DNA from 3 places in the Pseudomonas leptonychotis genome. Region 1 is predicted to be linked to each of the others. Evidence: riboswitches for the same ligand, from Rfam matches in the RefSeq annotation. Region 1 holds a riboswitch; each other region holds the start of a gene.
The links. Region 1 has a riboswitch for cobalamin ahead of D8779_RS03645 (energy-coupling factor ABC transporter permease). Riboswitches for the same ligand answer to the same signal wherever they lie in the genome.

Region 1 (10,417 bases):
CGGTCAGCGTGCGCCCATCGGCATCGGTGGCCGCCTTGAGGATTTCTAGGTGGGTGCGCGTCACGGCGTAATCATAGGACGCGGGATCATTGTCCAGGTTGGCGATGACCACACCGGGCTCGACGAAGCGGGCATAGAAGTCGACGTGAGCGTCGGTGATGTCCTTGCCCTTGATGCCTGGCAGCCAGATGATCTTGCTTAAGCCGAGGCTGGCTTTCAGCTCGGTTTCGATCTGCGCGCGGCTCATGCCCGGGTTGCGGTTGCTGTTGACCCAGCAGCTCTCCGTCATGATTGCCGTGCCGTGACCATCCACCTCAATACCGCCACCCTCGCCCGTGAGCATGCTGCTGATGTAAGTCGCATAGGTTTCGTAGCTGAGACTATCGGCGACCTGGGTATCGCTGCTCGCTGCTTGCTTGCCGCCCCAACCATTGAAGTTGAAGTCGACCAGGCCGCGTCCGCCCTGGCCATCGACCACAAAGCAACCGCCGTAGTCGCGCATCCAGATGTCATCCAACGGCATGGTCAGGAACGTGACGTTGCGGGTACCGCATTTCTGCTTGGCCAGCCCCAGCTGATTAGCACGGCACAACACGGTTACCGGCTGGTACTTGGCGATGGTTTTGGCCAGTAGGGCCACGGTGTTGTTCACTGCTGTGGCCCAGTCATCCCAGATCGACGCCGAAGCAGCGAAGGCCAGAAATACCCGTTCTTGCGGGCCATGCTCATCTGGCATGTACCAACTGTTGCCCAGCGCAGCACGAACCCGGGGGGCGTTCACACCCAGGCCTAGAGATGCAACCGCGCCCAGGCTCAGGTGTTTGATGAAATCACGACGTGTCGACATATGCGTGCCCCTCGGAAATGGGTGGTTCAGTTACTGGAGGTGGTTTTAAAAGTGGTCCACGCCCGCATGCGCGCACGCATGTCGCGCTGCGGGATGTCCTTGCCGGGGATTAGCCGCGCATAAGCGGCTTCATCAACGTAGATATCCGGGTTGTTGCGCATGTCCGCATCGACCAGCGGCCTGGCCTTGGCACTGGACGTCGGGTAACCGGTGAAGTTGCTGATTGCTGCCATGTTCGCCGGACGCATCACGAAGTTGATAAAGGCGTAGGCGTACTCTGGGTGACGGGCATCGGCCGGGATGGCCATGGTGTCCATCCACACCGTGGTGCCTTCACGCGGGATGCGGTACTGGAAGTCCATCGATTTTCCAGCAGCGCTGGCCGTGCGCTGGGCCTGGGTGACATCACCGCTGTAGCCAAGTGACAGACACAGATCACCATTGACCAGATCAGTAACTGGCTGCGACTGGAACTTGCGAATATAGGGTTTGATCGACGCCAGTAGCTCGCTGGCAGCCTTGAGGTCAGCAGGCTCAGCGCTACGAGGCGAACGGCCTAAGTAGTTGAGCACCACGGCCAGCACTTCGTCCGGTGAGTCGATCATGGAAATACCGCAATCGGCGAACTTGGCCGCGTTCTCCGGTTTGAACAGCAGGTCGAGACTGCTTACCGGGGCATTGGCCAGACGCTTGTTGATCGCTGCTGCGTTGTAGGTGATGCCAATGCTGCCCCAGGTGTACGGCACTGTGGTGTGCCGCGAATAGGGATACTGGGTCTGCAGGTTGCGCAGCCCTGGCTCGATATCCGCCAGGTGCTCAAGCTTCTCGGACTCCAGCTTTTGTAGCGCGCCTGCGCGCATGAGACGCTCGGCCACGGTGTCACCCGGGAAGATCAGGTCGTAGCCGCTATTGCCCGACAACATCTTGGCCTCTAGCGTCTCGCTGCCCTCCATGACGTCATAGATCACCCGGATCCCGGTTTCCTCGGTGAAATTGGCCAGCGTGTCTTCGGCGAAATAATCCGCCCAGTTATACAGACGCAGAATCTTGGCCTCATCCTTGGCGTGCGCCTGGGCGCAGCCAAACGCAAGTCCCAGAGAAGCGAGCAACAGCGGTTTGCTAAGGTTCATAGCCGAACGCCTCGATCATTCCAATGCACATGGGTGTTGCTGCCATCCAGCCCCAGCAGCGGCCCATACATTTCTGGGCGGCGATCCCGGTAGATGCCCCAGCTCAGGCGCTCCTCACGCATGACTGCCAGATCCAGCTCGCGCACCAATACGCCGCTACTGTCGCGGTCGGCCTCAGCCAACAACTGGCCCTTGTGATCGGTGATAAAGGACGAACCGTAGAAGCTCATCTGCAGCGCCGGGTCCGTGCTGGCCACTTCTTGGCCGACACGGTTGGCGGCTACCACCGGCAGGATGTTGGCGGCGGCATGGCCGCGCTGCGTGAGCTGCCAGTGGTCACGCGAATCCAGCGCTGCGGCGCCCGGCTCAGAGCCGATAGCAGTGGGAAACAACAGCACCTCGGCACCCTGCAACGCCAGACAGCGTGCAGTTTCTGGAAACCACTGATCCCAGCAAATGGCTACGCCGATGCGCCCATAGGCGGTGTCCCAAACCCGGAAACCGGTGTCGCCAGGGCTGAAGTACTCCTTCTCCTGATAGCCGATAGCGTTGGGGATGTGGGTCTTGCGGTACACGCCAAGCAGGCGGCCATCGGCATCGGCCACGCTCAGCGAGTTGAAGTAGGCGTTGCCGGCCTTCTCGAACCAGCTCAGCGGCAATACCACGCCCAGCTCCTTGGCCAGGGCCGCAAAGCGCTTGAGCACGCGACTCTGGCCATACGCCTCAGCCAGCGCCAAATGTTTGTGATCTTGCTCGATGCAGAAGTACGGGGTGGCAAACAGCTCCTGCAGCAGGATCAACTGAGCTCCTTTGGCCGCCGCTTCGCGTACCAGCTGCTCGGCTTGATCGAGGTTGTGCTCAAGGTCCCAGCTACAGGCGAACTGGGTGGTGGCAACCGTCAGCGTGCTCATCACTTCGCTCCTGGCAGCGGCCAGGCCGGCTGCTGCTGGGTGATGCAATGCACGCCGCCGCCGCCATGGGCCAGCTGATTGATCTGCACCGGCACCACTTCGCGACCCAGGAATGCCATGCGCAGGGTCGCGGCCGCTTCATCGTCGGCGGCGATGCCATAGGCCGGCATGATGATCGCGCCATTGCAGATGTAGAAGTTGGTGTACGAGGCGCAGAACACCTCAGCCTCGCTGTCCACCGCAGCGCTGGCCTCGAACAGTTCGAGCATCTCGAACCTGCGCCCCCGGGCGTCGGTGGCCAGCTCCAGCGCCCGCCGATTCTCACGCACCACTTCGGCATACAGCGAAGACTGCTCACGGGTCGCGTCGACCAACAGCGCACCTGGCTTGGCGAAGGCGCACACGCCATCGACGTGGCCATCGGTCATGTCGCCGGTGACATAGTCCGGGTCGCCTGGCAGCCAGATGGTTTTCTTCACTCCGAGCAAGCGCGCGAAAACACCTTCCATCTCGGCTTTGCTCATGCCTGGATTGCGATTGGGGTTTAGCAGTACCGACTCAGTGGTGATCAGTGTGCCGTCGCCATCGACATGGATCGCGCCGCCCTCATTGCTCAACGAGGTGCCAAAGCACTCCAGACCGAGACCATTGAGGACACGTCGGGCAAGCCCTTCGTCGAGGTCGTAATCGGACTTGCCGCCCCAGGCGTTGAAGCGCCAGCTGACCCCAGCCAGACCCAGTTGCGGGTGGCAGATAAAGCTCGGCCCGGAGTCGCGGCACCAGCTGTCGTTGACGGCCAGCTCGATCAGCTCGACATTGCCCCCGCACAGCTCTCGTGCCCGTTCGATGGCCGACGGGTCGACCACCAGCTTCACCGGCTCGAAGCGGGCGATGGCATTGACCACTCGGGCGAAATCCACCTGCACCTCGGCCAAGGTCACGCCCCAGGTCGACTCCCACAGCGACTGATTGTGCGGCCAAACCATCCAAGTGGCGGCGTGCGGCGCCCATTCGGCGGGCATCATCCAAGCGTTCTGCACGACTGCTTCATGCTGCATACAAGTACCTTTCAGTTAAGAATTTGTTATCACTGAAAACCGCAAAAGCGGTGATGACTTGTATGCTAGGCCTGTAAAAATCATGCGACTAACGATAGATTTTGCACACTTCTGATTAGCAGGGCTTATCAATCATGCTCAAGCACTGGCCTCCCCTGAACGCCCTTCGCGGCTTCGAAGTCGCCGCCCGTCTGGGCAGTTTCCACAAAGCCGCCGAAGAGCTGCACCTCACCCAGTCGGCCATCAGCCAGCAGATCCGCAGCCTGGAAAGCTTTCTCGAGCAGCCGCTGTTCTTCAGGAGCGGGCGCAGTGTGGCGCTCACCGACGCCGGACATGACCTGCTCAGCACCACCCAGTCACTGCTACAGCAACTCGCGGTCGGCATCCGCCGCCTGGAGCAATACCGCAAGCCCAACCAACTGGTGGTCAACACCACGCCGGCCTTCGCCCGCCACTGGCTGGTGCCGCGCCTGGGCGAGTTTCATCGCCTGCACCCTGAGGTCGACCTGTGGCTGCTGACCACCGATGAGACGCCGGACATGGCCACCCAGACCATCGATATCGCCGTGCGCGACGACCTCAGTGCTCAGGCCGAGTGCAGCTTTCGCGTATTACTGGAAGATCGCCTCTACCCTGCGTGCCACCCCAGTTTGTTGAACCAAACAGCAGACGAGCGCACGACATTGCACGGTGAAAGGGAGATGGACTGGAGTCACTGGCAGGTCCAGGGCGGCGCGGATGTCGGCCAACAGAGCCAAGGTCTGAACTTCTCGGATCTGGGCCTGCTGCTGGATGCCGCCTGCCAGGGGCTTGGGGTTGCCCTGGTCAGCCAGTTGCTGGCCGAGCAGGCGCGTAACAGCGGAACATTACAACCGCTGGTGGAACAGACCATTCGCGGCGCCAACTGGGCCTGGCTGATCCACCGCGACAGCGAACACGAGCCACTGACCCGCAGCTTCTGCCAGTGGCTGGAAAGCGCGCTGCGCCACAACACATACGGCGCGCCTAATCAGCGATGAACAGCACTACTGCGCTGGCAATGTCCCCGACACTGCTGGAGCCTCAACGAACCCTTGAGGCCATTGCCGCAGCCTGCGCGACAGCCACAATTCGGCGCCGACCATGGCAAGCAACAGCCCCAGCAACACGAGCAGCGTTAGGTAGAACGGCTTGAGCACCTGAGCCAACTGGCGCTTGAGCAGGCCCAACAGGAAGTCTGCCTGGAACAGTTGCTCAACCCGCGCATCGAGTACATCGAATACCACCTGGCGGTCCACCCTGGTGTATTTATTGGCCTGCTCCACTGCCGTCTCGCGTACTGCCTCGCTCAACAAACTCGCCTGCAAGTAGTCGAATAGCTTGAGGCCGATACGCTCGCTCAACGAGGCTTCCTCCAACTGCGGCGCACGGGCCAGAAGCTGCGCTTGCAGGTACTGGGCAGCCATATGATTAAGTACGGCTTGCACACTGGTGCTCTGCAGTTCGCGCGTCATGATCTGTTGATCTTGAGCCTGCAAGTAAGTGGAGAAGTCCTGCCAGACACCATCCGCCACGCCTTGTACCAGCGGTGCATAACTGTCCAGATGGCGCTGAACCTGTTGCTGGCCACCATAGAGCAGCCCCGCCTGCACGCCGAGAATGGCGCCACTAACGGGCAACAGCAAAAAGTACAGTTTGAGCAGCCAGTGATGCCAACGCTTGTTCCGCGCCAGCCAGCCTCGGCGTTGCAATTGCAAGGTCAACAGCAGCCCGACGACCACACCGAGCAACAGGCCAAGGCAGCTATAGCCGAATAGGGGAAGAAAATTGAACGGCGCCCACAAGCCTTCGAGTAGAACCTGGGCTCGATCCATGAATGCAACACTCCTTGTCATATTTACAGGTCGCGCAGCCTAACCCTCTGCGCGACCATTCGCAGCCCAGTCGCCTAACCCTGTGCGGCGGGCCACAAAATCACCTCGACTAACGGAACGGCGGCTCGTCGAAGCTGCGCAGCTTGCGTGAGTGCAGCGAGTTGAGCTGGCTGCGCAGCAGGTCGAGCGCGGTGATGCCAATGTGTAGGTGCTGGGTCACCGCGCGCTCGTAGAACGCCCCCGCCGCACCCGGCAGCTTGATCTCGCTGTGCAGCGGTTTGTCGGAGACACAGAGCAAGGTGCCGTAGGGCACCCGCAGGCGATAGCCTTGGGCTGCGATGGTGCCGCTTTCCATATCCACCGCTACGGCGCGCGACAGGTTGATCAGCGGGCGTTCCTGGGCCCAGCGCAGTTCCCAGTTACGGTCGTCGTAGGTCAGCACAGTGCCGGTGCGCAGGCGTTTTTTCAGCTCGTCGCCCTGCTCGCCGGTGACCTGCCTGGCGGCTTCCTGCAGCGCCTGCTGCACTTCGGCCAGGGCCGGCAGCGGGATATTCGGCGGCAGTACACGGTCGAGAATGCCGTCACGACGCATATAGGCGTGGGCCAGCACGTAGTCGCCGATGGTCTGCGATTGGCGCAGGCCGCCGCAGTGGCCGATCATCAGCCAGCAATGCGGGCGCAGCACCGCGAGGTGGTCGGTGATGTTTTTGGCGTTGGAAGGGCCGACACCGATATTGACCAAGGTAATGCCATCGCCCTCGCTTTCACCTTGTAGGTGATAAGCCGGCATCTGGTAACGGTGCCAGACCACGGTTTCGATGATCGCCTGCATCTCACCTTCGGCCATGCCGCGACTGATAACTACGTTGCCGGGCAACACCATGCGGGTGAAGCGCGAGTCACCCACCAGCATGTCCAGACCGTGGCGAATAAACTGGTCGACGTAACGGTGGTAGTTGGTCAACAGAATCCACGGCTGCACATGGCGCCAATCGCTGCCGGTGTAATGCACCAGACGACGCAAGGAGAAGTCCACCCGCGCCGCGTCAAACAGCGCCAGCGGCAGCGGGTCGGTGTTTTCCCAGTCGTACAGGCCATCGGCAATACCATCGGTGGCGGCCGACAGGTCGGTGCTGGGGAACACCCGCGCCAGCTCGGCAGCAGTCACCCCGGAACCGGCCAGCTCGTCGCCCTGCTCAACCACATAGGGGTAGGGAATATTCTGCTGGCTGATGCCCACTTCCACCTGCACGGTGAAGTCGCCCATCAACGGACGTAACTGCTCCAGCAGATACTTACGAAACGCCGCCGGGTGGGTGACGGTGATGCTGTAAGTGCCCGGCACTTGCACCTTGGCATAGGCACGCACGCTGGCTGGTACCTCGCCCTGGCCCTGGTAGATCAGGCGCAGCTCGGGGTAGCGAAACTGACATTGCTGGGCGACGTCCGGCTTGGCGCGCTCCTTCAGGTAACGCTTGAGCGCCTGACTAAGGGCCGTAGTCGCTTGCAGGTGCAAGGCGGCCAGACGGTCCACGGCTTCTTCAGCGGTATTGGCGACAATAAAGTCATCGGAACAAGGGTTCACAAGGCACCTTCCAGGCTGATCTCAATGGCTCTATCTTGCCCTGATCCGCCGCGCATGCGATAGCGCGGCGTTGCCGCTGCGGGCTACTTGAGCAGAGCTTTCAGGTCCTCAGGCAACGGCTGCGGAGTCAACGCGCCAACCCGCCGCGAGCCCGGATTCCCCAGAGGAAACACCCCCAATAGCGAACCGATACTACCGGGAATGCGCAACAGCTGCGCCAGGCCCTCGGCCACGTCGCGCTGACGCCAGGCCCAGGCGAGCATCCACAGGTGACTGCGCAGGTGCTCGCTGAAATAGCGCTGACCGAGGATGTGCGCCCGCTCCAAATGGCGCAGTTCAGCGGCTGGATCAAGGCCGCGCTGAGCGCGGGACAGTTGGTACTCTTGCCAAAAAGCCTGTTCACGGGTCATGGCGACACACTCCTAAGTAGGTTCGCCAGCAGTCTGCATGCGCGGGGCGGCACCCAGGTCAAGCAACAGCAGCTAATCTTCAGTCAGCCCCCCTTTAGAGGAAGATCCATGCACCGCGCCTTGCTCACACTTGTGTTGTGCCTGCTCCCCCCATGCTTATTGGCCGACGCCCTGGACGGCCATTACCTGACAACGCTCGACGGTCAGCCGGCCGAAATGTACCTGCGCAGCCAAGGCCAGCAGGTCACGGGGGAGTACGTAGAAGGGGCGAGGTTGCGCCTGCAAATCAGCGGCAGCTTTGACGGCCAGTTACTCAGCGCACAGATCAGCGAGCCGCAGTCCGGGCAGTTGATCGCCAATATGAATGCCACCTACGCCAACGGCGTGCTCAACACCCATATCGCTGCGCGCAATCCGACTACCGGGGCAACCCTGGAGCGCAAGGCGCTGTTCCATCGGCAAAACCTTAGCGCTGCAGCAGCCACGCAAAGTAGCCGCCCAAGCAGCAGTGCAACACGCGACCCAGCGCTGATCGGCACCTGGGTGCACGAGAAGATCATCAACAGCGACGGCGCCAGCTTCGCCTCCATGACCACCCAGATGATTTTGCAACTGAGTGATGACGGCAGCGTTTCGCAGTGGACGCGCAGCGTAGCGGGCGGCGCAGACTGGAACTACGACAGCCCTGGCGAGCTGCAATACAGCGGTCGCTGGCAGAGCAACAACGGCCTGCTGGAAGTGCAGATGCAGGGCAGCAGTGATTATCAGCCTGCCGCCTACTATCGCTTCAGTGACCAGTACCTGGTCACTGAGAGCAATACCGGCAAGCTAATCTGGCAGCGGCGCCGCTGATCAATCAGGCCGGCTGATGCAGGCGCGCGTTAAACAACGGCCCACGGCTATAACTCGACAGCGCCTTGGCCGCAGCCAGTACGCCGAGGTCGACCAGCGGCTCAAGCAGAATCACGCTCATATAGGCCAGGCCGAAGCTGCCCACGGCCGCCAGGTTCTCGCCGGAGAAGCCGTTGCCGTAGACCGCCCAGAAGCCGACCCAGGCGACGATACCGCCCTGATAAGCCGTCGACAGTGCCAGCGCCTGCTTGTAGGAGAGATCCACATAAGCAGTGCCGGGCGCGATAAGGCGTTTGGCCAGCAGACTGATACCCCACAACGGCACCAGCAAGGTGGTGACGTTCATGCCGTACTGCGGCAAGTCGAACTGAGCGAATAGCAGCCCTTGCAGCAGCAAACCGAGCGCCAAACCGATAGCCGTGGCACCGGCACCAAACAGCAGCAGCAAGGTTGAACCGAGGATCAGGTGCACCTCAGAAACGCCAACCGCTTGATGCGGAAAGACTTCGAAGAAGCAGAACACCAAGGCGGTGGTGATTAGGCTGCGTAGCGCTAGGGCAGCGGAGCCACCGTTATCGCGCACGCTGTCGAGGGCAAGCTTGGCCGTGAGGCCTAAGGCACCTGCGGCGGTTGCATAACTGAGGAAGAGTTTGGCGCCAGTAACGACTTCTGGTTCGATGTGCATAGAGATTCCTGTACCGCGCCCACCGCGCGATGATCTGGATTGAGGGATTGGGCATCAGTGCCCGGCTTCGATGGCAGGTCTCCTGGCTCACGGCTTAACACTTCGCCCACCTTCCCGACCTTGCGGCCAGTGGTATAGGGGCGTCGCTCACCGTTTACAGTTGCGGGGGCAGCCATGGCTTCGGTACGTGTTGCAGTACCCACCATGTTCCCTTTTCATCCACTCGCGTAACACGCTGCGGAACCATCGGCGGCCACCTTACCCGGCCGCACGCAGAAATGACAGAGCCCGGCGCAGAGGGCCGGGCTCAGGTTCAAGCAGAACACCACAATTCGCCTAAATGCCCTTGCTAGAGAGCGTACACCTCAGACCAGATGCGGTGTGCTGCGCGCCAGCAACGCCTCAACATCCAAGCCACGCGGCAAGGTGCCGTAAACCCGGCCACCCTGACCGCCCAGACGGCTGGCGATAAAGGCATCGGACACCGCCGCATTGCCGGCTTCCAGCAACAGCTTGGCCTGCAGCGCCAGAGCCACGTCTTCGGTAAGTTGACGGGCGCGATACTGGATATCGGTGGTGTCGCGGAAGTCCGCTTGCAGCTGGGCAATATGCGCCTTCAAGCGTACATCACCATGGCCATCACCCAGTTCGGTAAACAGCGCATCGAGCACGCCGGGTTCTTTGGACAGGGCACGCAATACATCCAGGCACTGCACATTGCCGGAGCCTTCCCAGGTGGAGTTGACCGGCGCTTCGCGGTACAGCCGCGGCAGGATGGTGTCCTCGACATAACCGGCGCCGCCCATGCACTCGGCGGCCTCGTTGATCATCGCTGGCGCACGCTTGCAGATCCAATATTTACCCACAGCAGTGACCAGCCGCGCGAACTTGTCCTCCTGCTCGTCATGGGCGTTATCCAGCGCCTTGCCCATGCGCAGGGTCAGGGCCAGGGCCGCTTCACTTTCCAGGGCCAAATCAGCCAGCACGTTCTGCATCAGCGGTTGTTCGCTGAGCACACGGCCGCCCACCTGGCGATGGGCGCAATGGTGCGCGGCCTGAGTCAAGGCCTGACGCATCAACGCACTG
Region 2 (10,417 bases), 840 kb from region 1:
GCGGATCTGCTCACCAATCGCGCCATACAGCGACGGGTCGCCGGAATGCACGCGGGCAACGTCCTGACCTTTGCTGTGCGCCTGGGCAATCAGCTCGATGATCTCATCCAGGTGCAGTTCGGCGGTGTTAACCACCTGCTCGGCACTGTGGCCTTCCAGCACCGCTGCCGGCACCAGTGAACCGGCGTAGAGAATCACCGGGCAGCTGCGCAGCAGGCGCTGGCCCTTGACGGTGATCAGCTCAGGGTCGCCGGGGCCGGCGCCGATAAAGTAAACAGTCATGACAGCTCCTTGGCTGCAATCAACGCCAGGGCGCAGGTGGCGCTGGCATTCCGGGTTTTGCCGCCGAGCAGGCTGGCAGGTTGGCCGCCCAGGCGTTCGGCCAGCGCCAGGGCGCAAGGTTCGGCGACGGCCGGGCTGCCGGTGACGGACAGGGTAAGCGCGCAAGCTTCAACGAGGTTTTGATAGAGCAGCAGCTCTTCAGGGCTGAAGTAGATCAGCTGCAGGCCGAGGTGTTCGGCCAATGCCAGTAACCCAAGCTCATCGCGTTTGTGCGCGATGCTCGCCAGCGCCACGAGGTTATCCAGCGTCAGGCCCTGCGCCTGTAGGCTGTCGAGCAACAGTGTGGATAAGTCTTCGAGGCAGCAACCACGTCGACAGCCCAGCCCGGCGACCACTTGAATGGCGGGCGCGAGGCGGTTATAGACAGGGCTGGGCATCATCAACAGCGCTCGGGTTGTGCGGCGGCGTAGCTCACCATGCGGGCCATCAGCGGTCAACCGTGATTGACCGACCGCCATGCTCTGCGTAGCCTTGCTGCGTTCGAGGTTCTTCGTGGGAAGAGCCTGTTCACAATCTAGCGAGCTAGAGCCATGCAAGGCGGAAAGAAGCGAGGAAGCGGAGTTTACTGTTGTAAATGAGCATTCCGAGCCTCTTTCCAACGCCGCAGGGCTGACGCGCAGCAGATTTTGGATAGGTTCTTAGCCGGAGCTAAGAGGGAACAAGGTTGATGCCTTGGCTGCCCCCGCAACTGTAAACGACTCGTTCCCTTGTGTTGTTCTGCCGCTCAAGCGCTGCAGCACAACAGCCACTGCGTCAACGCGGGAAGGCGAAGGGATAGCCGGCGACTCTACGCCAGCCCGGTCGTGAGCCAGGAGACCTGCCTCGTCACGTTTTCGACAACCGGGCGGGGTGATCCGGTGGTGTTGGCTGACGCCCTGTGGCTGTCATGTCTGTGCCGCCTCCTGCTCGTCTTTCTTTCGACGCTATGCAGGACTCGCCATGAAAACCCTCGGCAAACTTCCCGTCACCATCGTTACCGGCTTTCTCGGCGCCGGTAAAACCACCTTGCTCCGCCATATGCTTGGCCACGCTGACGGGCGGCGCATTGCGGTGATCGTCAATGAATTCGGCGAGCTGGGCATCGACGGCGAAATCCTCAAGCAGTGCTCCATCGGTTGCAGCGAAGAAGAGGCCAATGGGCGGATCTTCGAACTGGCCAACGGCTGCCTGTGTTGCACAGTGCAGGAAGAATTCTTTCCGGTGATGCGCGAACTGGTGGCGCGCCGTGGCGAGCTGGACCACATCCTCATTGAGACCTCCGGCCTGGCTCTGCCCAAGCCTCTGGTGCAGGCTTTCAACTGGCCGGAAATCCGCAACGCCTGCACCGTCGATGCGGTGATCACTGTGGTCGACAGCCCAGCCGTGGCCGCCGGCACCTTCGCCGCCTTCCCTGATCAGGTCGACCAGCAGCGCAAGCTCGACCCGAATCTGGACCACGAATCGCCGCTGCACGAGCTGTTCGCCGACCAACTGGCCAGCGCCGACCTGGTGATCCTCAATAAAGCCGACTTGCTCGACGCTGCGGCGCTGGCTGCAGTGCGTGCCGAAGTGGCCGAGGAACTGCCACCTGCGGTGAAAATCATCGAAGCCCATGGCGGCGAACTGCCGCTGGATGTGTTGCTGGGCCTGAACTGCGAAACCGAACTGCACATCGATGCGCGTAAAACCCACCATGACCTGGAAGGCCATGAAGACCACGATCATGACGAATTCGACTCGTTCCAGGTGGAACTACCGCAAGCCGAGGAAGCACGCTTACTGAGCGCCTTGAAGGATGCAGTGGCCAAGCACGGCATTCTGCGTATCAAGGGTTTCGCGGCGATTCCCGGCAAGCCGATGCGCCTGTTGCTGCAAGGCGTTGGTCAGCGTTTCGACAAACACTTCGACCGCGCCTGGCAGGCCGATGAGGCGCGGGTCAGCCGCTTGATCGTGATCGGTCAGCAGCTTGATCAGGCGACAATTGAAGCCGAGCTACAAGCGGCATTGGCCTGAGCAGAGTGTGGGAGGGGGCTTTAGCCGCGACTAGGCCTGACAGGGGTCGCGGCTAAAGCCCCTCCTACAAGAAGAGTAATCATGCACCTAATCCGCACCCAGCCCGGCAGCCAAGTGCCGGTCGACAGCATCGCTGATCTCGGCCAGACCCCGGCTGAGCTGGTGATTCTCTGCACCGGCGATTCGCAGCTGTCGCTGTTGGCGGAGGTGGCGCGGCAGTTACCCGAGGATTACCCCAGCCTGCGTCTGGCCAGCCCGGCGCAGCTGAGCAATCACGCCTCGGTGGATCTCTATGTCGAGCAGGTGCTACAGCATGCCAAGGTCATCCTGATTGCCGTGCACGGCGGCGTCAGTTACTGGCGCTACGGTATTGAGCGTTTGGTTGAGTTGGCCGAGCGCGGTGCGCGGGTGATCATGGTGCCCGGCTGCGACAACCCCGACCCTGAGCTGATGGGCCTGAGCACTGTGCCGCTGGTTGATGCCGAGCGGCTCTGGCAGTTCCTCCGGCAGGGCGGTGCGCATAATGCCTTGCAGCTGTTCAACTGCATCGCCAGCCAGTGGCTACAGCGCGACTATGCCTGGGGCGAACCGCAGCCGTTGCCGCGCGTGGGCCTGTATCACCCACAGCAGGTCGGCGCGGTTTTGGCCGACTGGCAGGCCAATTGGCAACCCGCTGCGCCGGTGGTGGCGCTGCTGTTTTATCGCACCCAGGTGCAGGCGGCGAACACCGGCTTTATTGATGTGTTCTGCCAACGCTTGCAGGCTCAGGGCCTCAATCCGCTGCCGATTGCCGTGGCCAGCCTCAAAGAAGCCGCCTGTTTGGCTCAGGTCGAAACCTGGCTGGACGACACCCACACGGCGCTGATCATCAACACCACCGCGTTCGCTTTATCTAATCCAGAAGCGCCGAGTGCGCGGCCTTTCCGCCGCGATATCCCGGTGCTGCAAGTCATCTGCGCGCTGGATAACCATGCGCAGTGGCAAGCCAGCGCTCAAGGTTTGGGTTCCCGCGACTTGGCCATGCACGTTGTGCTGCCGGAGTTGGATGGCCGGTTGATTACCCAGCCCATCAGCTTTAAAGGTATGGCCTGGCACAGCGAGCGCAGCCAGAGCGATGTGGTGTGTTACCAGCCGCATCTGCCGGGGATGGATTTCGTCGCTGAGCTGGCGCGCAACTGGATCGCCTTGGCTGACAAGGCCAACGTCGATAAGCGCATTGCCTTGGTGCTGGCCAACTACCCGACTCGCGACGGCCGTATCGGCAATGGTGTTGGCCTGGACACCCCGGCGGCGGCGCTGAATATTCTTCGCGCGCTCGAACAGCAGGGCTATCCGGTTGAAGGCTTGCCTGCCAGCGGTACGGCGCTGATCCACCAGTTGCTCGGTGGCGTGACCAATGATCTGGATAACCTCGACCTACGGCCCTGTGCGCAGAGCCTGGCACTGGACGATTACCTGGCGTTCTTCCACAGCCTGCCGCAAACCAACCAGCAAGCGGTGCGTGAACGCTGGGGCGAGCCGCAGCAGGACCCGATGTTCCGTGGCGGGCGCTTGATGATCGCCGGTCTGCGCTTCGGCCTGACTTTTGTCGGCATCCAGCCGGCGCGCGGCTATCAGCTGGATGCGGCGGCGGTGTACCACGACCCCGATTTGGTGCCACCGCACGGTTACCTGGCGTTCTACTGCTGGCTGCGCAAAACCTTTGCTGCCGATGCCGTGATCCACGTCGGCAAGCACGGCAATCTGGAGTGGCTGCCGGGCAAGAGCGTCGGTTTATCCGAGCAGTGCTGGCCGAGCGCAATTCTTGGCCCGCTGCCGAATATCTACCCCTTTATCGTCAACGATCCGGGCGAGGGTGCGCAGGCCAAGCGGCGTACTCAGGCGGTGATTATCGACCACCTGATGCCGCCGCTGACCCGCGCCGAAAGCTACGGCCCGCTGCGCGATCTGGAGCGCCTGGCCGACGAGTATTACGAGGCCAGCCAGCTCGACCTGCGCCGCGCCGCCGAGCTGCGTGGGGAGATTCTGCTCAAGGTGCGCGAGGCCAGCTTGGATCGCGAACTGGGCCTGCAACTCAACGAAGACCCCAACAGTTGGCTGCCGCAGCTCGACGCTTATCTGTGTGATTTGAAGGAATCACAGATTCGCGACGGCCTGCATGTCTTCGGCGAGTCGCCCGTCGGCACGCTGCGCCGCGACACCTTGCTGGCGCTGCTACGCATTCCCCGTGGCGATGGCCAGGGCGGCAATGCCAGTCTGTTGCGCGCCTTGGCCAGCGACCTGCAATTGGCCTTCGATCCGCTCGACTGCGATATGGCCGCGCCCTGGCAGGGACTGCGCCCGCCGGTGCTGGCAGAGCTGAGCGATGAAGCTTGGCGCAGTACCGGCGATACCCGCGAGCGTTTGGAGTTGCTGGCTTTACAGCTGATCGATACAGCGGATTACCAAGCCGTGGGTGCGCAAAGTCGCCAGGTGCTGCAACGCTTGCATGAGCAAATCGCGCCACTGCTGGATGCCTGCGGCGATGCCGAGATGCACGGTTTGTTATCGGCGCTGGATGGGCGCTTTGTCCCGGCTGGGCCGAGTGGCGCGCCGAGTCGCGGGCGCCTGGATGTGCTGCCCACCGGGCGTAACTTCTACAGCGTGGATGTGCGCAACTTACCGACGCCGACCGCCTGGCGCATCGGCGTGCAGGCAGCGGATCGTCTGCTCGAACGGCATCTGCAGGACCACGGCGACCATCTGCGCCAGCTCGGCCTGTCGATGTGGGGTACGGCGACTATGCGTACCGGCGGCGATGATATGGCCCAGGCCCTCGCGCTGATGGGCGTGCGCCCGGTATGGCAGGCGGGCAGCCAGCGCGTCGAGCGTTTCGAGGTGCTGCCGCTGGCGCAACTCGGCCGCCCACGGGTGGACGTGACCCTGCGTGTTTCCGGTTTCTTTCGTGATGCCTTCAGCAACCTGATTCGCCTGTTTGACGACGCGGTGCAGGCGGTGGTCGATCTCGATGAGCCGGAGGACATGAACCCGCTGTCGGCAAGGGTTTGGCGTGAATCCCTGACCCTGCAAGACAGCGGCCTGGACGAAGCCGAGGCACGCAAGCAAGCCGGTTGGCGCGTGTTCGGCAGCAAGCCGGGGGCTTATGGAGCGGGCGTGCAAAACGCCATCGAAGAACGCCTGTGGCAAACCCGCGAAGACCTGGCCGAGGTCTACCTCAACTGGGGCGGCTATGCCTACGGCGCGCACAGCGAAGGCACCCCCGCGCGCGCGCAGTTCGCCGAGCGTCTGGAGCAGATGCAGGCGGTGCTGCACAACCAGGACAACCGCGAACACGACATTCTCGATTCCAACGACTACTACCAGTTTCAGGGCGGCATGCTCGCGGCGGTGGAAACCCTGCGCGGGGCCAAAGTGGCCAGTTACCACGGCGACAATAGCCAGCCGGATACACCGCGTATCCGCACCTTGAAGGAAGAACTCAACCGCGTGGTGCGTGCCCGTGCGGCCAATCCCAAGTGGATCGACGGCATGAAGCGCCACGGTTACAAAGGCGCGTTTGAGTTGGCGGCGACCATCGACTATTTATTCGCTTTCGACGCCACAAGCGAACTGGTTGACGACCACCAATATGCGCTGCTCACCGATGCTTATCTGCTCGATAAAAGTACCCGCGACTTTATCCAACAACACAACCCCGGTGCCCTGCAGGACATCCTCGAACGCCTGCTCGAAGCCCAGCAACGCGGCCTCTGGCAGGAACCCGGTGAGTACCGCGAAACCCTGGAAAACCTGCTGATTGATAGCGAGGAGTCGTAGGGTGGATGGCGCTTTATCCATCCACCAAAACACCGCCATGGTGGACGAGAAAAGCGTCGTCCACCCTACGCAAACTTGATGGACTGCAACCATGACTGAACATCACTTTCCCCTCGCCGCCGTGGTTGGCGCTGACGACCTCAAGTTGGCGCTGTGCTTGGCGGCGATTGATCCGGCGATAGGCGGCGTGCTGATCGAAGGCCCGCGCGGCATGGCCAAATCGACCCTGGCCCGTGGCCTGGCCGATCTGCTGGCCAGCGGCACCTTTGTCACCTTGCCGTTGGGGGCGAGTGAGGAGCGCATTGTCGGCACGCTCGACCTGGATGCCGCGCTGGGCGAGGGCCGCGCGCAGTTTTCCCCCGGTCTGCTAGCCAAGGCCAATGGCGGCGTGTTGTACGTGGATGAGGTCAACTTGCTGCCCGATCATCTGGTCGATCTGCTGCTAGATGCCGCCGCCAGCGGGGTCAACCATATCGAGCGCGATGGCATCTCCCATCGGCATGCCGCGCGCTTTGTGCTGATTGGCACCATGAACGGCGAAGAGGGCGAACTGCGCCCGCAACTGCTCGACCGCTTCGGCCTTAATCTGGCCCTGGACGCCCAGCCGCAACCGGCGCAGCGCGCCGAAATTGTTCGCCGCCGGCTGGCCTTTGATGCCGATCCGCAGGCATTTCTGCAGCGTTGGCAGGTGCAGCAAAACGAGCTACGCGGCCGTTGCCAACGTGCCCGCGAGCGCCTCGCGACGATTCCGCTAGATGACGCCGCCCTGGAGCAAATCAGCCAGCGCTGCTTTGCTGCTGCGGTCGATGGTTTGCGTGCTGATCTGGTCTGGCTGCGCGCCGCCCGGGCGCATGCCGCTTGGCGTGGCGTCGAGCAGATTGCGTCCGAGGATATTGATGCGGTGGCAGAGTTCGTACTGCGCCACCGTCGCCGGCAGAGTCCACCACCAGCCGCACAACCTCCGCAGCCTCAGTCACAACCGGACAACAGCGCGCCCAGCGAACAGCCACAAGCGCCGCAAGGCGAGGGCCAGTGGGGCGAATTACCTGCCCAAGTGCAAAGCCTCGGCGTCCGGCGTGAACCGCCCCGCTGGACAAAAAAGCCCTAGGCATCCGCCCGCGCACAGCCCCAGGCGCGGATGCCAGGGCCGCTCCCGGCAAATTCGGCAATGGTCGTAACGGTGCCAATCGCAGTGGTGCGACGGGCCGTATCGACTGGCCGGCGAGCTTGCTTAAGGCCGCTTTTAAATACGTAGGCGAGGAAGTCAGCGCAAGGCAAAAGCAGGCGAAAAAGCGGAGTTTACGAGCTGTAAATGAGCATTTTGAGCCTGTTTTTAACGCTGCGATGACAACGCAGGTAGTTTTTAGAGGTGGCCTTAAAGGTTGCCCGCGCAATCGTCTGGATCTCGTGTTGCGTCCGCGCAGCGCCAAGCCGGCTGAACTTTGGCTGGTAATTGTCGATGCCTCGGCCTCGACTCGCCGCCATGGCGCGCTGAGCAAAGCCAAGGGTTTGCTCAGTGAAGTGTTCGAGCAGGCTCGCCGGCAACGTGCGCGCTTGGCTTTGCTGCACGCCACTGGCCGCCAGGCGCAGTGGTTGTGGCAAGGGCAGAAAGCCTCCGCAGCCTTGCAACAATGGCTCGCCGAATTGGGCGCAGGCGGCGGCACACCGTTGTTTGATGCGCTGCAACAAGCGGCCGACTGGCAGGCGCGGCGTCAGCGCTTACACCCGGGCGAAACTCAGCGGTTGTTGATCATCACCGACGGCCGTCTGCGCGACTGGCCGGCGTTAGCGCCAAGCGCCTGCCCGGCGCTGCTGGTGGATATCGAAAGCGCCCCGATCCGCCTCGGCCGCGCCCGACAACTGGCGGCGGAGTTAGGCGCAGACTACCGACATATTGATTCGCTGCCGGTACTGGCCGGCAGCCTGGAGACAACCCCATGAAAACCCTTCTGATAATCGGCATCGGTGCCGGCGACCCGGACTACCTGACCGTGCAGGCGATCAACGCGCTGAACCGCACGGACGTGTTCTTCCTGATGGACAAAGGCAGCGCCAAGGACAGCCTGATCGGCCTGCGCAAGACCATCTGCGAGCGCTTTATTAACGGCCGCGACTATCGTTTTGCCAGCGCCGAGTGCCCGGAGCGGGTGCGCGATGTGCCCGACTATCACGGCAGCGTGGTTGATCTCAATCAGGACAAGCAGCAGGTGTTCGAAGGCATGATCCGCGAGCAGATGAGCGACGGTGAAACCGGGGCTTTTCTGGTCTGGGGCGACCCGGCGCTGTACGACAGCACCCTGCGCATCGTCGAGCAGATTGTGGCCAACAGCAGCGAGCAGATCGAGTACGAAGTCATCCCCGGCATCACCAGCCTGCAAGCTCTGGCAGCCAAGCATAAGGTCTGCTTTAACAGCATCGGTCAGGCCTTCCAGATCACCCCGGCACGGCGTCTGGCCGAAGGCGGCTTTCCCGAGGGCGTGGACAGCGTGCTGGTGATGCTCGACGCCCAGGACACCTACCAGCGTTTTGTCGGCCAGCCCATGCACATCTACTGGGGCGCTTATATCGGCACCCCGGACGAAGTGCTAATCGCCGGCCCGCTTAGTGAAGTCGCCGACACCATCCGCACCTGTCGTGCAGAGCTGCGCGAGCAGCATGGGTGGATTATGGACAGCTACCTGCTGAGGAAAGTGTGAGGGTTCCCACCTAGATGGGAACCATCGAACGTTCAATTACTTTGCCAGTTCACACTTCTGCAGGTGCTTTTGCGCGGTTTCTTCCGGGACAACGTCCAATTTGGCGCCACCGACGAATACGCCCATTTTGATGGACTGACGTACGTAGTAGTTCTGCCCGGCGACGGCTAGCAGGTTGATGGCGTTATCGCTGAACTCTGACTCGGTGGCGAGGACGTGGTTACCCGGGCTGATATGGCGGTAGAAGTAAGTGCGGTTGGCTGTTTCGCCAATCACTTCGCCATCGATCTTGACGGTTTTTTTCAGCCCTTGGCCGGCGAAGCTGTCGCGGTAGATATACAGGCCAGCTTGGTCGGCTGGTGGTGCGGGGAAAGACTTCAGTGCAGCATCTGCCGAAGGGGTGTCCATCGGTACGGACGCGCAACCGGAAAGAACGGCGATACCGAGTGCGGCAATAAACAACTTGAAGCGGTTTTGCATGAGGAAATCCTTTTCAGGGCAGTGTGTATAGGGTTTGACAGCACGGCCTAGCGGCCGGTGCGGCGCGATTATGTCAGATTGACATCATTGTTAGCGATGGCCCTTTTTGCCCGCGAATCGTCCGTTGCTCTGATGGGTATCCCACGCTCAACCCATCCTACGTTCTGTCAGGCCGATGCAATGTTGGGGAGTTAGCCTTGGGCAGTAGAACCCCAAGGTGCATGCAGCGCGATACTCAGCAATACACGTTTGCCACGCATGATGGTCGATACGCTGTGATCGTATAGATCAGGACGAAACAGGATAATGCGGTTAAAAATGGAGAAAATCACACGATCTGTTTCGAAAACTCCACCTTCTTCAGGCTTGATCAACACAACATTGAGTTTGTAGTAGCTGCCGTTTCCCATCGGGTCATTGTGGCGCATCACACGATGGCCTTCGGGATAGGTGACCAGATTGATAGTCAAACGCCGTAGATGGAGCAAGCTGCGGTTGATGACGTGGCCCATGGAGCAGTCTCCTAAAGGATCATTGAGTGGCATTAGATACATTTCTGAATGACCGCTCAATAATCTTATGCTAGGCCTATCCGTACATCATTGGTCCAGACGGATAGCTGGTAACCCGCATAAACCTGTGGATTGACCATAGTTCGTAGGATGGGTCGGGCCGCGCAGGCTTCGGCTTTTGTGGTTATTGGCAGTCAAAACCGTGTTGGCTGCGGTAGTACTCCACCTGTTCGGGTGGCATCTCTTTAAACAGCGCGCAGATGGTGAAGCTTCCAACCTGGCGGCCGTTTTTCAGGTAGCCCCAGTCGGTGATCTGTTCGCGGGTAAAGCGCAGTTGTTGGCCCCAGACGACACTTTTGACGATGCGCGGCTCGTTGGCCACGGTGCCGATAAAACCCTGCTCAAGCGCGTGGAAGGGCGTGACCCAGAAGGTTTCTATGCCGTTGCTGTCTTCGGCCATGACCTGAACCTTGTAGTCATGGGTATTGGCGGGCGGTTTTGCGGCCAGTGCCAGGAACTCGGTCAGGCCTGCCTGTGCCTGGCGCACGGCCGCTGAGACGGCCGGGTTCTGCCGGTCAG
Region 3 (10,417 bases), on a different contig from region 1:
GCGCCTGGCTGGTGGCGATATAGGTCACCGCCAGAGCGGACTCACTGGCCAGCTTTTCGGCCAAGCGGCTCTTGCCGGAACGGGCACCGCCGAGAATCAGTTCAAGCATGGTTCACCTTTGTTCGAATAGAGCGCCACAGACCGTGGGAGGGGCTTTAGCCGCGACAGTTCTGGGCCGGCCGGCGCGGCTAAAGCCCCTCCCACAAAAGCGCGTCACAGGCCACATAAAAGCCGCAGTTTTGCCGTATCCAAATGCTGCTCAATCAGATCAGCCAAGCGTTCGATATCGCGCTCACGCAGGGCGTGGTAATCCACCGTTTGCACCTCACGCAAGCCAGCCCAGCGCAGCAGTGCGCTACAGGCTTCGCTGCTCTCAAATAAGCCATGCAGATAGGTGCCCAGCACCTGACCATCGGCGCTTAGCGCACCGTCGCGGCGACCATCGTCGAGTTGCACGGCAGCCGTCGCCAGGGCTTCACCACTGCTGACCCCAGCATGAATTTCGTAACCGCTGACCGGCGCACTCTCCAAACACAGTTGGCCGCGCACATTGCGCAACTGCTTTTCCGGCTCCAGCACAGTCGCGAATGCCAGCAGGTGCAATCCATCACTGGATCCAGCCGCGCCTTCAAGCCCATGGGGATCGTCGATCTGCGTGCCGAGCATCTGCAAGCCACCGCAGATACCGAGCAGCTTGCCGCCATAGCGCAGGTGTTTGTCGATGGCCGCCGGCCAGCCTTGCTTTCGCAGAAAGGCCAGATCGGCGCGCACACTTTTCGAGCCGGGCAGAATGATCAGGTCAGCGGCCGGAATTGCCTGACCGGGGCCGACAAAGCACAACTCAACCTGCGGGTGCAGGCGCAGCGGGTCGAAATCGGTGTGGTTGCTGATGCGTGGTAACACCGGCACCACCACCTTGATCCGCTCGGCCGCCTTGGCACTCTGGCGAACGTCGATGGCATCTTCGGCTTCCAGGTGAAAATCCATCAGGTAGGGCAACACGCCCAGCACCGGCTTGCCGGTGCGCTGCTCCAACCAATCCAGCCCCGGCTGCAACAGGGCGATGTCGCCGCGAAAGCGGTTGATCACGAAGCCCTGCACCCGCGCCTGCTCGCTCTCCGAGAGCAGGGCCAGAGTGCCGACCAGATGGGCGAACACCCCACCCTTGTCGATATCGGCAATCAGAATCACCGGGCAGTCCACCGCCTCGGCAAAGCCCATATTGGCAATATCGCCGGCGCGCAGATTGATCTCGGCGGGCGAACCCGCGCCCTCAACCATCACCACCGGATAGGCCGCACTCAAGCGTTGGTGCGACTGCAGCACCGCTTGCATCGCGACCTTTTTGTAATCGTGATAGGCCACCGCATCCATGCAAGTGAGCGCACGACCGTGGATGATCACCTGCGCACCGGTGTCGCTGTTGGGCTTGAGCAACACCGGGTTCATGTCGGTGTGCGGCGCCAGACCAGCCGCCTGGGCCTGCACGGCCTGGGCGCGGCCAATCTCGCCACCGTCAGCGGTCACGGCGCTATTGAGCGCCATGTTTTGCGGTTTGAACGGCACCACGCTAACGCCCTGGCGCTTGAGCCAGCGGCATAGCGCGGTCACCAGGGTGCTTTTGCCGGCATCGGAGGTGGTGCCCTGCACCATCAAAGTACTCATGCTCGCTCTCCGGCAAAGGCGACAAGCGCCTGCTGCAAACGCTGCCAACCCGCTTCATCAGGTGGCAGGCCAAAACGCAGACTCTGTGGTGTTTCGAACAACCGAGTCAGAATGCCCCGAGCGGCAAGAAACTCATGCAACTCGGCCGCCCGCTCCATGCAGCAGAACTGAAACAGCGCACAGCCGCCAGTCGGCGTCAGCCCCTGAGTACTGAGTAATATGGCCAGGCGTTCGCCATCGGCCAACAGACGCTCACACTGCTGACGCTGGCCGGCTTGATCCTGCAACAACGCGCTGGCCACTACCCGGCTCGGCCCACTGATCGCCCAAGGGCCAAGCAGCTCGGCCATCTGCTCCAGCAAAGCAGGCTGCGCCAGGACAAAGCCCAGACGAATCCCGGCCATGCCAAAGAACTTGCCGAACGAGCGCAAGACGATCAGCCCAGGCCTGTCGCTAAAGGCCGCCAGGCTGTGCTCAGGGGTGCAATCAATAAAGGCTTCATCCACCACCAGCCAGCCACCGCGCTCGGCCAAGCGCGTGTGCCAAGCCAACAGCCGTTGGGGTTCAATGCGCCGCCCAGTCGGGTTGTTTGGATTGACCAACAACAGCACATCCAGGCGCTCCAGCGCTCGCTCAATAGCGCCTTCGCTGATCGCTAACAGACGATGGCCCTCACGCTGCCAGGCAGCAGCATGCTCGGCGTAAGCGGGCGAAACGATGCCGACAGTGGCATTGCGGCGTAAACGCGGCAGCGCCTGAATGGCCGCCTGCGAACCCGCCACCGGCAGCAGGTTGGCCACGCCGTAATAATCACGGGCGGCAATCTCCAGGCCATCCTGTTGCTCGGGCAAACGCGCCCAAGCGCTCGCGGGAATTACCGGTAGTGGCCAACCGTAAGGCGCGATGCCGGTGGACAGGTCCAACCAGTCCGCCACGGCAATGCCATAGCGCAGCGCCGCAGCGCGCAGACGACCACCATGTTCAAGCCCACCTTGCTTAAGCATAGAAAACGCCCCACAACAGCAGCAACACCAGCCATAGCAGCACGCCGCCGTTGACCAGGTTGAGCGCCCGTTCGATATCGCGGGCCTTAGGTTGCGGCCCCGCGCCTAAATCAGGTCGCACATGCAATTCACCGTGATACTCCGCCGCACCGCCCAGGCTGACGCCCAATGCACCTGCCCCGGCCGCCATCACCGGGCCGGCATTGGGGCTGTCCCACAGCGGCGCTTGGGTTCGCCAGCAGCGCAGCGCCAGCGTCGTGCGGCCAAGTAACGCGTAGGTCAGCGCCACTAGCCGGGCCGGTAGGTAATTGAGCACATCGTCGATCTTCGCGGCGGCCCAACCGAAGCGTTCAAAACGCGCGTTACGGTAACCCCACATGGCGTCCAGGGTGTTGCTCAGGCGGTACAGCACCACCCCCGGCGCACCGGCAATAACAAACCAGAACAACGCGGCGAAGACTGCATCACTGCCGTTTTCCAGCACCGACTCCGTCCCCGCACGCGCCACGCCTGCAGCATCCAACTCAGCCGTATTACGGCTGACCATATAACCGACACGCTCACGGGCCAGACGTAGATCGCCCAGACGCAGTGCCTGCGCCACTGGCAGCGCATGCTCACCCAGGCTTTTCAGGCCCAGGGCGGCATACAGCGCGATAATCTCCACCATCCAGCCCAGCCCGCTGATCAGGCTCAGCAGCCAAACCAGTAGAGTCAGCGGCAACACCGCCAGGCACCAGGCCGTTACGCCATGACTGCGCCAGCCAGCGCCCGCCGGGTTGAAGCGTTGCTCGATGCGCTCGGCCATGCGGCCAAAGGCTACAAGCGGATGCCAGCCTTTGGATTCGCCAAAGACTGCGTCCAGGGCAACCCCGGCGCAGGTACTAAGCATCACACTCACGGCGTGCCCCACTGGTTCTCGAACAGCAACTCGCTCAGCGGTCGCGGCGTGGCCCAGCCCTGCTGCATCAGCATTGGCGCATCATAAAACTGAGTTACCGGCCCCAGGCACAACACCGCCAGCGGCTTACTGCCAGCCGGCATGCCAAGCAGATCGGCCAAAGCTTGGGGTTCAAATAACGACACCCAGCCCATGCCTAACCCTTCGGCGCGCGCAGCCAGCCAAAGATTCTGGATGGCGCAGGCCAAGGATGCCTGGTCCATTTCCGGCAAGGTGCGGCGGCCAAACACATGGGCCTCACGTCCCTCCATCAGCGCCACGACCAGTAATTCTGCGCAGTCGCGAATGCCCTCGACTTTTAGCTGCATAAATTCATCACTGCGCTCGCCCAGCGCCTCTGCAGTGCGCTCGCGCTCCTCTGCCACCAGCCCGTGAATCGACTCACGCAAGGCCGGGCGGGTGATGCGAATAAACCGCCAAGGCTGCATCAAACCAACGCTGGGAGCCTGGTGCGCGGCCTCCAGCAAACGCGCCAGCAGCTCGGGGGCCACCTCGCCGCCGCTGAAATGGCGCATATCGCGACGCTCGGCGATGGCGCGGTACACCGCAGCCCGCTCTGCTGGGCTGAAGGCATGCTCACTCATGCCGGCGCTCCGGGGAGAAACAGCGCGGCGGCGGCAGCCGGGTCGGACGGCAGATAGAAGTGGATATAGGAGGCCGTCAGTCGACTCTGGCGATAGACCGCCTCACTGGTGCGCTTGTAGTTCGGGCATTCGCCACGGGTCAGCGGTTGCAACTCGCTGGTCAGCGCCGAGTAATGGAAGCTGTGGCCACGTAGCAGCCCTTCCGGCAGCTCGGCCTGCTGCAAGGCCATGGCAGTCATGCGCGGTTGCAGAGTCGCCTCGCCACTTAACAAGCCAAGCATCTGCCCGCTCGCCCCCTGCTTGTCAGTCAGCTTATCGAGCAGATAGAGCATGCCGCCGCACTCGGCGTGGATCGGCTTACCGGCCGCATGGTGTGCACGAATCGACTCAGCCATGGGCTGATTGGCCTCAAGCGTGGCCAGATGCAGTTCCGGATAACCACCAGGCAAATACAGGCTGTCGATAGCAGGCAGTTGCTTATCGTTGAGCGGCGAAAAAAACGTCAACTCAGCGCCCAGTTCGCACAGCAGATCGAGATTGGCCTGGTAGAGAAAAGCAAAGGCGCTGTCGCGCGCCACACCGATGCGCACGCCCTTGAGCAGCTCAGCGGGTCTGGCCTGTTCGGGCGCCGCAAAGCTGACCGGCGGCGGCAAGCAAGTATCGGCGCTGGCGGCCAAGGCATCGGCGGCGGCGTCCAGGCGTGCATCCAAATCGAGTAATTCGCCCGCCTGCACCAAGCCCAGATGCCGGCTCGGCAAACCGACTTCGGCGCTGCGCGGCAATGCACCGTACCAACGAATCGAGGCCGGCAGCGCATCGCGTAGAATTTCGCCGTGCCGCGTACTGCCGACACGATTGCCGAGCACGCCGGAGAACGGCAGATCCGGCTGGAACGTTGCCAGGCCATGGGCCATGGCGCCAAAGGTCTGCGCCATGGCCGAGCCATCGATCACCGCCAGCACCGGTACGCCGAAGTGCCGCGCCAAGTCGGCCGCCGACGGCGTGCCATCGAACAAGCCCATCACCCCCTCGATCAGAATCAGATCGGCCTCACCCGCCGCTTCCCAGAGCAACCGACGGCTCTCCGCTGCACCGACCATCCACAGGTCGAGCTGATACACCGGCGCGCCACTGGCGCGGGCCAGGATCATCGGGTCGAGAAAATCCGGGCCGCACTTGAACACCCGCACGCGTTTGCCTTGACGTGTATGCAGGCGCGCCAAGGCTGCAGTCACCGTGGTCTTGCCCTGACCGGAGGCCGGCGCGGCAATCAACAGTGCCGGGCACTGACGGGCGCTGGAGTCGCTCATTAAAACTCCACTCCCTTCTGAGCCTTCACGCCAGCCTTGAACGCATGCTTGACCAGGCTCATCTCGGTGACGGTATCCGCCGCCTCAATCATCCCCGGCAATGCGCCACGCCCAGTCACCACCACATGCTGTAGCAGCGGCCGCGCTTCGATATCGGCGAGCACCGCGTCGAGTTCCAGATAGCCGTATTTCAGCGCGATATTCAGTTCATCCAGCACCACCAGGCCAACGGCGGGGTCATTTAGCAGCTGCGCCGCCACCGCCCAGGCCTCGCGAGCCTTGTCGATATCACGCTGGCGATCCTGGGTCTCCCAGGTAAAGCCCTCGCCCATTACGTGATAGCTGACCTCATCGGGGAAACGGCGAAAGAAGGTTTCTTCGCCAGTGCTGGCCGCACCTTTGATAAATTGCACCACGCCAACTTTGAGGCCGTGGCCCAAGGCGCGCGCGACCATGCCAAAGGCGCTGCTGCTCTTACCCTTGCCGTTGCCGCTGTGCACCAGCAGCAGGCCGTATTCGTCCTGAGCCTGGGCGATCTTTTCGTCGATAAGGGTTTTCTTGCGGGCCATGCGCGCCTTGTGTCGGGCGTCACGCTCAATCGATTCAGTCATCGCATGCTCCACCGCCCCAAGGCGATCTGGCTGAAATAAGCAGGCGAAGAAACAGCAAGCGCGGGCTCACGCATAGCGCCAAGCACGCGCCAGCCATCGCCCTCCGCGATGCCGTGGACTGCAACAGGCCGGTCTCCGGGCTTGTGAGCGAGCCTTATAGCTCTCAGAAACTACTTATGATCTAGCGAGCCAGATCATAAAAAGGCTCTAAGCCGCGCCTTCCCATGCGTTCAGCACAGTGGCAATAGCGGCGTTTAACTCACTTACCGTTGCGGGGGCAGCGTCGGAATGACTGACGTAAACACGTTCAGCGCACCGACTTCCCAGTTTCACCCCGCACACGCATAGCGTCGGAGGCACCTGCTACAAGGCGCGAAGGGTAGAGAGTTCGCGATTAAGCGTCAAACGAATGCGCGGCTTACAGTCGAGAACCAGCCATTGATGCGACAGGTCAATGCCTCGGCATAAAGCCTACTGGCTTGCTGGCCAGCCACTCAACAAAGGTGCGCAGGCGCTCATCACTGAGCAGGCTGTCGCGATTGTTGTAAGTCAGCGCCAACTCTTTTTCACTGAACAACCGGTGGATTTGGTTATGGCAAGCACGGCAGACCCAGAGCGTGGCGCTGATGCGTTCGCTTTTGCCAAAGCGCTTCTGCACATAAACCTTGTTGTGCAGCGCCTTGGGGATCAGATGGTGGCGCGTCAGGACTGCTGCACGGCTACAGAGCTCGCAGGCATCGGGTTGTTCGGGCAGACGAATCGGTTCGGGCATACAGGTGGTAAAGACTTAGCGTTTACGACACAGGCTCAGGCCATCGCCTAGCGGCAACAGGGACAGGTCAATGCGCGGGTCGTCACACAGCGCCAGATTGAGCGCCTGAATCGCTCGGGTGTCCGCGCTCTCAGGGTTTTCCTCAAGCACGCGGCCACTCCACAGGGTATTATCGAATAGGATCAGCCCACCTTGACGCACCAGGCGCAGGGCATGTTCCAGATAGGCTGGGTAATTGGCTTTGTCGGCGTCGATAAACAGCAGATCGATACTGCCAGCGAGACCTTCAGCCTCCAGCGCCCCCAGGGTTTGTAGCGCAGGGGCTAGGCGTTGCTCAATACGCGCACTGAGCCCTGCTTCACGCCAGTAACGTTCAGCCGTGGCGTTGTACTCGCCGGGAATGTCACAGCAGATCAAGTGACCATCTTCAGGCATGGCTTGAGCCATGCAAATAGCGCTGTAACCGGTAAAGGTGCCAACTTCAACAATCCGCCGCGCGCCTGTCAGCTGCACTAACAAGGCCATAAATTGACCCTGTTCGGGGGCAATCTGCCAACGCGCAGTACTCAGCTGAGCAGTTTCTTCACGCAGGCGTTTGAGCAGCGGTGTTTCACGCAGGGAGACATCCAGCAGGTATTGGTACAGGGCGGTATCGAGATTGAGCGTTCGGTTGGTCATGCTAACTCCCTCTGCAAAAAACCGCTGCTAGAACCCGTTTATGATCTCGCAAGCTAGAGCAAGGCAAGGCAAGGCAAGGCAAGGCAAGGCAAGGCAAGGCAAGGCAAGGCAAGGCAAGGCAAGGCAAGGCAAGGCAAGGCAAGGCAAAAATAGCCGAGGAGGCGGAGTTTACGAGCTGTAAATGAGCATTACTCGTTTCACTCGCCCTTCGGGTCGCGCAGAAGCGCGTTAGCCCCAAGCGGCTTACCGAGGCTGTTTTTAACGCCGGATGGCCGACGCGCAGCAGATCGTAGACAGGTTCTCAGGGGTTGCGCGCCAGTTCCGGGGTGAATACACGTTTAGCATTCAGGTAGGTGCGTTGCCAGTAACTGTTGCTCAGGCTGTCCAGGCGCACGGTACCGCCGCTCGAGGGGGCGTGAACAAAGCGGCCATTGCCGACATAGATGCCGGCGTGGCTGACCTGACTGCCGCCATTGGTGGCGAAGAACAGCAGATCACCACTTTGCAGGCGGTCACGGCCGACAGTCGGGGCGCGCATACTGATCAGTTCGCGAGTCGAGCGCGGCAGGCGAATACCGGCTGCATCGCGATAAACAAAACCAATCAAACCGCTGCAGTCGAAGCCGCCGTCCGGGGTATTACCGCCGTAGCGATAGGGTGTGCCAACCAGACCCAGGGCGCGAAACAGCACATCATCAGCATTGCCGTTAAAGCTGCTGATCGGTGCATATGCGACCGGTTGTGGGGGTGGTGCAGGCGGATTACTGGAGCAGGCGCTGAGCAGCGCGGCAAGGGCAATCAAGCTGAAACGAGCGATAGCGGTCATGGACGAGCGATCCTGAGCCGGGATGCGCCCTACTCTGCCGGCTTGCACATCGTAGTGCAAGCTTTAGCTTTGCTTGGCAGGTTATTGAAAACTATCGAGATGGACTTGGCGTATCGCTTAATCGTGGCAACCGAAAAGATTCAGCTGCCACTTACAGGGTTCAAGGATGGCGTACAACCGAGTCGCTTGGCGCCAGCGCCAGAGCACGCTTGGCTTCGATAAAGGTACGCGACCAGTAGCGATCATCCAGGTTATCGACCCGTACGCCGCCGCTGCGACTGCTGCTGGAATGGATAAACTGGTTATCACCCATGTAGATACCGGCATGGCTGACACGATTACGGCCATTGGTGCTGAAGAACAGCAAATCGCCCGGTTCCAACTCGTCACGCTCGACCAACGGCGCATCGATATTGATCATGTCGCGGGACGAGCGTGGCAGTTTCATGCCCAGCTCTTCTTTGAACAGGTAACCGATAAAACCACTGCAATCAAAACCCGACTTCACCGAGCTGCCGCCGTAACGGTAACGGGTGCCTACCAACGACAAGCCGTGAGACAGAATGCCGTCTGCTAGTTGTGGGAGCTTGTAGGATTTTTCTTCGGTGAAGTCGCCGAGGGCGGCTTCTTTGGCTTGTTCATCAAACTCGGCTAAATCAGTCGAGGAGAACACCGTAGATTGAGTGGCCAATTCAGGCTGCGAACCGTGGTTGGCGCAAGCGGCCAGAACCAGGGAGAGTGCAATAGGCACGAGGGGTGCGAGGCGTTTTAGCATGGGCACGACCGTGTCGGTGAATTTCACAAGAGCGCGACTATGCCCTCTATGGGATGCATTTGCAAATTCTATGGCTCTAAATGTGACTCACTAGTTCCGGCAAAACATCTAACGCCCGCCCTTGCAGGTGCACATCCACCCGGCCACTGAGATCGGTGCGCTGCGGGTTGATTTCCACGGTAAAGCCGCCGTTCTGGCGCGTACGCAGCAGTGGTTCAACGATGTACGGGAAGCTGGCGCTGGTACCAATACTGATCACCACTTCGAAGCCTTTACGCACTTCGGCATAGAGGGTGTCGATAGCCTGCTCGGGAAGCATCTCCTCGAACAACACCACGGGCGGACGCAGCACTCCAGCGCATTGCGCGCACCTAGGTGGCAACGGTCGGCTCAAGTGTTCTGCCAGTTCAGTGTCGACAGCACCGCAGGACTGGCAATACAACGGCGCCAGCTCACCATGAATCTCGATCACCCGCTCCATCGGGCTGCCTGCCGCACGGTGATAGCCATCAATGTTCTGAGTCAGCAGCCAGCATTGCGGCTTTCTACGCTGCAACTCGGCAATCGCGTAATGCCCTGCATTGGCCTGTGCACTCAGGCAGGCCTTGCCCAGCTCGGCCAGGTATTTCCAGCACAGCGCCGGGTCACGTTGCAACATCGGGCCAGACAAGGCTTCTTCAATTGGCAAACCTTCGACGGTGTGGCCGTTGTACAGCCCGCCAAGGCCTCGATAGGTGGGCAAACCGGAATCGGCGGATAGCCCGGCACCGGTAATCAGCAGGATGCGCTCAGCCGCTACGATTGCCTGGGCAACACGGGCAATGACCTCGTCCATCTCGAATCCTCGTGCGTAGGGTGGACGACGCTCTTATCGTCCTCCGCAACAGCGCCATGGTGGATGGAAAAGCGTCATCCACCCTCCCCTCAACTACCTGCTCAGTGGTTGACGGTATGCGCCAGCATCACTGACAGCTGACACAGTGGCCGACCGCTCTGCTCATGCCACTCATTAAACGCTGCCTGCACGGCGGCGCGTTCTTTAAGGCTGGTAGGCACCTTATCGATAATCTTTTGCGCCTTTAATGCCGCGACCATGTCATCGCTGGGGACGAACGTATCCTTGCCAATCATGCGTAAAAAGCGCGGCGCGGACAGGCCGCCAAGCTGGCTGCCGTGTTTGGCCAGGTACTTCCACAAACCGACAATATCACTCACGGGCCAATCGGCGATC

Region 2: it holds a riboswitch for cobalamin, as region 1 does, so the genes downstream of both, cobW (cobalamin biosynthesis protein CobW) here and D8779_RS03645 (energy-coupling factor ABC transporter permease) in region 1, are expected to answer to the same signal.
Region 3: it holds a riboswitch for cobalamin, as region 1 does, so the genes downstream of both, cobO (cob(I)yrinic acid a,c-diamide adenosyltransferase) here and D8779_RS03645 (energy-coupling factor ABC transporter permease) in region 1, are expected to answer to the same signal.

What each region holds. Positions count from the first base shown of each region.
Region 1 covers NZ_RFLV01000001.1:791,558-801,974, forward strand. Annotated here, with positions in the region: gene D8779_RS03600 (agmatine deiminase family protein) at 1-847, opposite strand, end outside; gene D8779_RS03605 (extracellular solute-binding protein) at 874-1,977, opposite strand; gene aguB (N-carbamoylputrescine amidase) at 1,974-2,888, opposite strand; gene D8779_RS03615 (agmatine deiminase family protein) at 2,888-3,946, opposite strand; gene D8779_RS03620 (LysR substrate-binding domain-containing protein) at 4,081-4,965, shown strand; gene D8779_RS03625 (hypothetical protein) at 4,972-5,799, opposite strand; gene amn (AMP nucleosidase) at 5,909-7,384, opposite strand; gene D8779_RS03635 (DUF3703 domain-containing protein) at 7,468-7,794, opposite strand; gene D8779_RS03640 (hypothetical protein) at 7,903-8,646, shown strand; gene D8779_RS03645 (energy-coupling factor ABC transporter permease) at 8,651-9,331, opposite strand; cobalamin riboswitch at 9,387-9,594, opposite strand; gene D8779_RS03650 (acyl-CoA dehydrogenase family protein) at 9,697-10,417, opposite strand, start outside.
Region 2 covers NZ_RFLV01000001.1:1,630,588-1,641,004, reverse strand. Annotated here, with positions in the region: gene cobM (precorrin-4 C(11)-methyltransferase) at 1-282, opposite strand, end outside; gene D8779_RS07420 (cobalamin biosynthesis protein) at 279-800, opposite strand; cobalamin riboswitch at 958-1,181, shown strand; gene cobW (cobalamin biosynthesis protein CobW) at 1,282-2,334, shown strand; gene cobN (cobaltochelatase subunit CobN) at 2,416-6,150, shown strand; gene D8779_RS07405 (magnesium chelatase ATPase subunit I) at 6,242-7,258, shown strand; gene D8779_RS07395 (vWA domain-containing protein) at 7,495-8,091, shown strand; gene cobF (precorrin-6A synthase (deacetylating)) at 8,088-8,846, shown strand; gene D8779_RS07385 (DUF2846 domain-containing protein) at 8,883-9,326, opposite strand; gene D8779_RS07380 (2OG-Fe(II) oxygenase) at 9,518-9,838, opposite strand; gene D8779_RS07375 (YegJ family protein) at 10,023-10,417, opposite strand, start outside.
Region 3 covers NZ_RFLV01000002.1:515,953-526,369, forward strand. Annotated here, with positions in the region: gene cobU (bifunctional adenosylcobinamide kinase/adenosylcobinamide-phosphate guanylyltransferase) at 1-109, opposite strand, end outside; gene D8779_RS12940 (cobyric acid synthase) at 214-1,665, opposite strand; gene cobD (threonine-phosphate decarboxylase CobD) at 1,662-2,669, opposite strand; gene cbiB (adenosylcobinamide-phosphate synthase CbiB) at 2,662-3,561, opposite strand; gene bluB (5,6-dimethylbenzimidazole synthase) at 3,567-4,214, opposite strand; gene D8779_RS12960 (cobyrinic acid a,c-diamide synthase CobB) at 4,211-5,524, opposite strand; gene cobO (cob(I)yrinic acid a,c-diamide adenosyltransferase) at 5,524-6,135, opposite strand; cobalamin riboswitch at 6,245-6,514, opposite strand; gene D8779_RS12970 (hypothetical protein) at 6,587-6,907, opposite strand; gene D8779_RS12975 (O-methyltransferase) at 6,923-7,585, opposite strand; gene D8779_RS12980 (C40 family peptidase) at 7,887-8,411, opposite strand; gene D8779_RS12985 (C40 family peptidase) at 8,572-9,186, opposite strand; gene D8779_RS12990 (NAD-dependent deacylase) at 9,263-10,021, opposite strand; gene D8779_RS12995 (DNA-3-methyladenine glycosylase I) at 10,123-10,417, opposite strand, start outside.